Regions from separate parts of the Solibacillus sp. FSL R5-0449 genome, predicted to be linked through region 1. Evidence: a T-box and tRNA genes for the amino acid it is inferred to sense, from the RefSeq annotation. Region 1 holds a T-box; the other holds one or more tRNA genes.
The links. The T-box of region 1 lies ahead of argS (arginine--tRNA ligase). A T-box ahead of a tRNA ligase gene usually reads a tRNA of that ligase, here a tRNA-Arg.

Region 1 (4,690 bases):
TACGGGACAAACATTTCCGCAAACCGATTGCCATTTGCATTAAATTCGCTGTATAAATGTGTCACACAGAGCGGTTTCCCCTCGCCTTTTGTAAAAACTTCAAAAACTCCTCGCGTTGTTTCAATTAGCTGCTGTTCCCACATAGTCCCACTCCTTATTTTTCCAATATTCTAATAAATTTTCGCATAGATAATGAGGGGATACAATGAGTATTTATATCTTTAGAGGATTTATAAGCACTTAAATCACCATTAAGTCCGTTTAAATTACATTCTTTCAGGTGATTGGATGCCTAGTAATTTCAAACCATCCTTTAATACGGTTGCTACTGCAAAACATAGCTGTAAACGGTTTTCACGTTGTTGATCTTCTACTAATATTTTTGTATTTGCATAATATTTGTTGAACATCCGTGCTAAATGCAATACATATTTCGCAATTAAGGATGGATCCACTTGTTCAAAACTGTCTATAACTACTTGAGGATATTGTTGCAACAGCAAAATGACAGCCCAAGCCGAATCTTCTAATTCTTCTACGGGTATTTCCTTGTCCGCTTTATACTTTGCTTTATCTAAAATGGAATGAATCCGGGCATGAGTATATTGTACATATGGCCCTGTTTCGCCTTCGAAATTCAACATTTGAGGTAATGAAAATTCAATATCGTTTAAGCGAAAGTTTTTTAAATCATTAAATATTACCGCGCCAATGCCTACTTGCTCAGCTACATTTTGTTTATTATTTAAAGTTGGATTTTTTTCCTCTATATTTCTTGACGCTGTATCCACCGCTTCCTTTAATACACCCTTCAATAAAATGACTCTACCTTTACGAGTCGACATCTTTTTTCCGTCTTTCAGTATCATTCCAAATGGTACATGCTTCAGATTTTCCGCCCATGGATAGCCCATTTTCGAAATGACTTGAAACACTTGTTTAAAATGCAGTGTTTGCTCATTCCCTACTACATAGAAAACTTTGGCTGGTTCATAACGCTTCTTTCTATAAAATGCTGCGGCTAAGTCACGTGTCGCATATAATGTTGCCCCGTCCTGCTTAGTTATTAAACAAGGCGGCATGTCTTCAAGCTCCACAACATTTGCGCCATGCGACTCTTTAAGTAATTGCTTCTTATTTAATTCCTCAACAATAGGCTGCATTTTATCATTATAAAAAGCTTCCCCCTCATAAGAATCAAACGCAATATGGAGCTGATCATAAATCTGCTTAAATTCTTGTAAAGAAGCACCTTTAAACCAATTCCATAATTCCAATGCCTCCGGATCCTGATCTTCGAGCGCTTTAAAAGCAGATCTCGCTTGCTCATTTAGATTGTCATTTGATTCCGCTTCATCATGGAACTTCACGTAAAGTTTTAAAAGCGCTTCGATAGGTGCTTGTTCAACACACTCTTTTTCTCCCCATAGCCGAAATGCCACAATCAATTTACCAAATTGGGTACCCCAGTCGCCAAGATGATTTACCCGGACAACGTTGTACCCGTTTTTTTCTGCAATATTTGCAAGGGCATTGCCAATAACTGTAGAACGAAGATGCCCCATGGAGAATGGTTTTGCAATATTCGGTGATGAAAAATCGATTACAATGTTTTTATGTTTTGATTGTTGTTGGCCGTATGCTTCTGGAGCTGACATAATCTTGGTAATGACGCTTCTTGTCACTTGCAGCTTATTTAAAAATAGATTTATATAGCCGCCAACTACTTGCACTTCCTGTATAAGTTCATTTTTAATTCTGTCGCCTATTTCCCGAGCGATCATATTCGGGGCTTTCTTTAATATTTTGGCAAGCGTAAAGCATGGAAAAGCTACATCCCCTAAATGCTCATACTTTGGCTTTTCCAGTAGTTGTTCAATTTCATCTGTCGTTATAATATTTTGAGGCAAAGCGTCTTGAATTATTGATGCAATACTTTTATACATGTTATCCCCTCCCAATATAAAAAAGCCCCCGTCTCCAAATAGAGACGAGAGCTTCGAATTCCCGTGGTACCACTCTAGTTGCCACAAACGTGACCACTTTCCATTATTAACGAGGTGACTCCCCGGCAGATCCTACTTATGTTCAGACCGCTTCTCCAAAGTGCGCTTCATTTACATATTTTGCACCAGGCTTACACCAATCCCCGGCTCGCTTTCCAAAATATCTGTAAACTACTGTCTTTTTCATCGAATTTAAATTTACTGAATTATATCCATTAAAGGGTATTATTGTCAACAGTGTTTATTAGATAATCTGTGGCCTTTATTAGACAATACAGACTTTATTTTAGAAAATCTGGGGAAATAAATGCAGGCAACTCATGTTTTCCTTTAGTTTAAGGGTGTTCGTTTAACTCATATAGTCTTTATTAGAACAAATGAGACAGATATTAGAAAATGCTTGGGACATATTAGAACAACTGAATGCTTTATTGGAAGATCTCGACCACTTATTTGAACAACTGGCCATTATATTAGAAGATCAGGATTTTATTAGAACTTTTTAAAATATATTAGAACAATCCGCTAGCTTATTAGAAGATTGCACCACACCACACCACTTACCACACTAAGCAGAAATCAAAAAAACTACTGAAAACATTGTCTCAGTAGTTTAATTCAGTAAGCCTTTAGCAGCGGCATAACTTATTTTGATTCATTTCCCTTAGTTTCAGGGATGTTTGAGAAAAACTTGCGTCCAATGAATGTTTGGACAATTAAGAATAACCCTCCGACTGCCCAGTACAGTGGGAGTGCAGCCATCGAAGATAATGAAATAATGACAATCATAATCGGTGATACGTAAATCATCAGTTTCATTTGGTTCTTCTGAGCTTCTGGTACGGTTTGAAGCGATACTTTTGCTTGTATAAAATAAACGATACCTGCAATGGCAGTCATCCAAATATCTGTAGAGCCAAGGTCAAACCATAGGAATGAATGGGTTTTAATTTCGGCCGAATATAAAATCGCATAGTATAAGCCCATAATAATCGGCATTTGTATAAGCGCTGGCAGGCAGCCCATATTTAGCGGATTAATATTATGTTCTTTGTAGAGCGACATCATTTCCTGCTGAACAGTCATTCTTTCTTCCGGAGTTTTTGCTGCTTTTAAACGTGCCTGGATATCTTCCATTTGTGGACGGACCGTATCCATTTTCACTTTCATAGTAGCTTGACTGCGGTAAGTTTTAAGCATAAACGGCATTAATACGAGACGAATAATTAATATAATAGCAATAATAGCCAATCCATAGCTGCCGTTAAATAATTCACCAAATGTGTTTAACGTCCAATCCATTGGACGTACAAATGTTGAATAGAAGAAGCCTTCTTTGTTTTCAACACTTTCACAGCCTGCCAGTAAAAGTGGAACAGTTAGAAGGAAAACACTAAGTTTTAAGTTTTTCATAGTTCACCTGCTCAACAATCTTGTAATTCGTCTATATCTTAAAATATTTTTCGATAAATGAACAGTAATAACTCTTATAAATGTTAAGTTTTTTTAATATGAACGTAATTAAACTTAATATTATTTACATGTTCCACCATAATTATAAACCGTAAATCCATTTTTCTAAATGACTCTCCCCTAAGACTTCTTTAACAGGCTCCCCAATATATCTTCATTATGTGTCCCGGCTTTTACCCCGATTGTCCCGTAAGATGCCTTGAAAAGATTGGACTTAATCGGACAAGCAATCTGTTTTTGTGTAGTTCCATCCGGCTTTTCAATTTCCACAAACATTTCCCGGGCCTTGAAAAGTGGATGGGCAACCGTTTCTTCAAAAGATAATACCGGCTCCACACAAGCATCGACTTCAGAAAAAATAGATTGCCACTCTTCCAATGTCTTTTGCAGGAATGTACTTCCGAGCTGTTCTTTCAGCATTGCCAAATCAGCCGGATTACTACTCATTGCTAATCGGAGTAAATCCGGGGATCCGATTGCCTCACACAACTGCTGCCTGAATTTCGGTTCCAGGCTGCCGACTGAAAGGTACCGGCCATCCAGCGTTTCGTAGTAACCATAGAATGATCCGCCGTTTAAGATCAGCTCTTCACGTGCAAGCGGTTTTCCTTCTCCTAAATGATCATGGGCAAATAAAGCATTTAGCGTTAAAGCACAATCTGTCATACTAATATCCAGATGCTGCCCGATTCCCGTTTTTTCACGGTAAATGACTGCCGACAAAATACCGATTACCGCATGCATGGAACCTCCCGCCAAATCTGCCACCTGAAAACCAATATTAGCTGGTCCGCTTTCTTTTGTTCCTGAATAACCTTGCAGCCCCGCCAACGCGACATAGTTAATATCATGCCCGCCACGTTCACTGTAAGGACCAGTCTGTCCGTAGCCAGTAATGGAGCAGTATATTAAGCCAGGATTGATCGCTTTTAATGAATCATAATCAAGACCAAGTCGTGCCATCACACCGGGCCGGAACTGTTCAACAACAATATCGTATTCCTGTTCCTTTAATAGTTCCTTTATAGAAGCGACAACTTCCGGAGATTTTAAATCGACCGCCAGCGATTTTTTAGAACGCTGCAAATACTCGTCCGGTCCCCACTCCTTACCATCTTCTACCGGTTTTGTGACGTGTACCACTTCTGCTCCGAGATCTGCAAGCATCATTGTCGCAAACGGACCTGGCAATAATGTGGAGAAATCCAATA
Region 2 (2,665 bases), 950 kb from region 1:
TACAAGTCGAGCAGGGTCGAAAGACGGGCTTAGTGATCCGGTGGTTCCGCATGGAAGGGCCATCGCTCAACGGATAAAAGCTACCCCGGGGATAACAGGCTTATCTCCCCCAAGAGTCCACATCGACGGGGAGGTTTGGCACCTCGATGTCGGCTCATCGCATCCTGGGGCTGTAGTCGGTCCCAAGGGTTGGGCTGTTCGCCCATTAAAGCGGTACGCGAGCTGGGTTCAGAACGTCGTGAGACAGTTCGGTCCCTATCCGTCGTGGGCGTAGGAAATTTGAGAGGAGCTGTCCTTAGTACGAGAGGACCGGGATGGACATACCGCTGGTGTACCAGTTGTCTTGCCAAAGGCATCGCTGGGTAGCTATGTATGGACGGGATAAGTGCTGAAAGCATCTAAGCATGAAGCCCCCCTCAAGATGAGATTTCCCATTACGCAAGTAAGTAAGACCCCTGAAAGACGATCAGGTAGATAGGTTCGAGGTGGAAGTGCGGCGACGTATGCAGCTGACGAATACTAATCGGTCGAGGACTTAACCACATTTTATTGCACAAATTCAATGAAACGTTTATCCAGTTTTGAAAGAATGAAATTTCTTTTAACTAAATAATTAAGTGAAGTGATGATGGCAAAGAGGTCACACCCGTTCCCATACCGAACACGGAAGTTAAGCTCTTTAGCGCCGATGGTAGTTGGGGGCTTCCCCCTGCGAGAGTAGGACGTCGCTTCGCTTATTTTTTTTGGGAGGATTAGCTCAGCTGGGAGAGCACCTGCCTTACAAGCAGGGGGTCGGCGGTTCGAGCCCGTCATCCTCCACCATTTTAATCAAGAGCCATTAGCTCAGTTGGTAGAGCATCTGACTTTTAATCAGAGGGTCGAAGGTTCGAGTCCTTCATGGCTCACCAGTTTTATAAAATTATACATACTGTCAGATATAAAAATTCTTGATGCATTTTGCGGAAGTAGTTCAGTGGTAGAACACCACCTTGCCAAGGTGGGGGTCGCGAGTTCGAACCTCGTCTTCCGCTCCAAAAATGCCGGGGTGGCGGAACTGGCAGACGCACAGGACTTAAAATCCTGCGGTGAGTGATCACCGTGCCGGTTCGATTCCGGCCCTCGGCACCATCTTTACAATAAACAATATGCGCCCGTAGCTCAATTGGATAGAGCGTCTGACTACGGATCAGAAGGTTGTGGGTTCGACTCCTGCCGGGCGCGCCATATAACTCAACTGGAAAAAGCTTAAATGCTTATCAAGTAGAGATAAACTTATTATCATGGCTACCTAGCTCAGCTGGCTAGAGCATTCGGTTCATACCCGAAAGGTCGTGGGTTCGACTCCCTCGGTAGCCATTTTATACTTTTGGAGGTATACCCAAGTCTGGCTGAAGGGATCGGTCTTGAAAACCGACAGGCGGGTAACACCGCGCGGGGGTTCGAATCCCTCTACCTCCTCCATTTTTTACAAACTGGGTAATGAAAAAAGTATAAACATAATATTTTCGCGGGGTGGAGCAGTGGTAGCTCGTCGGGCTCATAACCCGAAGGTCGCAGGTTCAAGTCCTGCCCCCGCAACCAAATGGTCCCGTGGTGTAGCGGTTAACATGCCTGCCTGTCACGCAGGAGATCGCCGGTTCGATCCCGGTCGGGACCGCCATTTGTGGGTTTGTAGCTCAGTTGGTAGAGCATTAGATTGAAGCTCTAAGTGTCGGCGGTTCGATTCCGTCCAAACCCACCATATGCGGGTGTAGTTTAGTGGTAAAACCTCAGCCTTCCAAGCTGATGTTGTCGGTTCGATTCCGATCACCCGCTCCAGTTTTTAAATGGGCCTATAGCTCAGCTGGTTAGAGCGCACGCCTGATAAGCGTGAGGTCGATGGTTCGAGTCCATTTAGGCCCACCATATACAATTATTCCGAAGTAGCTCAGTTGGTAGAGCATCCGGCTGTTAACCGGCAGGTCGCAGGTTCGAGTCCTGCCTTCGGAGCCATGGCCCGTTGGTCAAGTGGTTAAGACACCGCCCTTTCACGGCGGTAACACGGGTTCGAATCCCGTACGGGTCATTTTTAAGCATGTAGCAGAGGCTACATGCTTTTTTTATGCTTTTAATCTCTCTTTGCTTTTGCTCCTTATTCCTTATAAATAATATTCAACAGGTCTTATGAGTTTTTCTTAGATTACCGCCAGAATAATAAAGGTTTTTTGGCGTAAACACATTCAGAATTAATATTTTCCAAAAGTTGGTCGATATAAAAGGGGGTATAATTACACAAGACTTTAGGAGGGGTAATGGAATGAGTTTTTTAAAAGGATTAGGATCTTTAATAGGTGAAGTAACGGGAGAGATTGTAGGCGGTACTGTTAACTTAATAGGCGAGGTAACAGGCAGCGAGTTCATTGAGGAAGTCGGGGACGGAATTAAAAAAGCCTCTGCTTTTGCCGGGGACAAATTAGGTGAGGCGGCGAGCGGAACGTGGGATGTGGCTGCAGGGATAATCACGCAGGACGAATATCAGCGGAAAGAAGGGTTTAGCGATCTTGGACAGGCTACAGGCGATACGTTGAAGGCGATCGGAAATACAGTAGTCCATGTGGCTAAAAATGGTGTCGAAGTAGTGGACAGTCTGGCAGTAGGGGATACAGAACGGCTGCAGGGCGGCGTC

Region 2: it encodes a tRNA-Arg, which carries the amino acid that the T-box ahead of argS (arginine--tRNA ligase) is inferred to sense. The anticodon was not compared.

What each region holds. Positions count from the first base shown of each region.
Region 1 is NZ_CP150239.1:1,364,334-1,369,023, reverse strand. It holds gene MKY27_RS06600 (alpha/beta hydrolase) at 1-143, opposite strand, end outside; gene argS (arginine--tRNA ligase) at 267-1,946, opposite strand; T-box leader at 1,984-2,202, opposite strand; gene yidC (membrane protein insertase YidC) at 2,652-3,419, opposite strand; gene MKY27_RS06585 (CaiB/BaiF CoA-transferase family protein) at 3,600-4,690, opposite strand, start outside.
Region 2 is NZ_CP150239.1:410,760-413,424, forward strand. It holds rRNA gene MKY27_RS02020 (23S ribosomal RNA) at 1-543, shown strand, start outside; rRNA gene rrf (5S ribosomal RNA) at 619-734, shown strand; tRNA gene MKY27_RS02030 (tRNA-Val) at 747-822, shown strand; tRNA gene MKY27_RS02035 (tRNA-Lys) at 833-908, shown strand; tRNA gene MKY27_RS02040 (tRNA-Gly) at 960-1,034, shown strand; tRNA gene MKY27_RS02045 (tRNA-Leu) at 1,040-1,128, shown strand; tRNA gene MKY27_RS02050 (tRNA-Arg) at 1,148-1,224, shown strand; tRNA gene MKY27_RS02055 (tRNA-Met) at 1,283-1,356, shown strand; tRNA gene MKY27_RS02060 (tRNA-Ser) at 1,369-1,461, shown strand; tRNA gene MKY27_RS02065 (tRNA-Met) at 1,507-1,581, shown strand; tRNA gene MKY27_RS02070 (tRNA-Asp) at 1,585-1,660, shown strand; tRNA gene MKY27_RS02075 (tRNA-Phe) at 1,666-1,741, shown strand; tRNA gene MKY27_RS02080 (tRNA-Gly) at 1,745-1,818, shown strand; tRNA gene MKY27_RS02085 (tRNA-Ile) at 1,829-1,905, shown strand; tRNA gene MKY27_RS02090 (tRNA-Asn) at 1,917-1,992, shown strand; tRNA gene MKY27_RS02095 (tRNA-Glu) at 1,994-2,065, shown strand; gene MKY27_RS02100 (hypothetical protein) at 2,297-2,665, shown strand, end outside.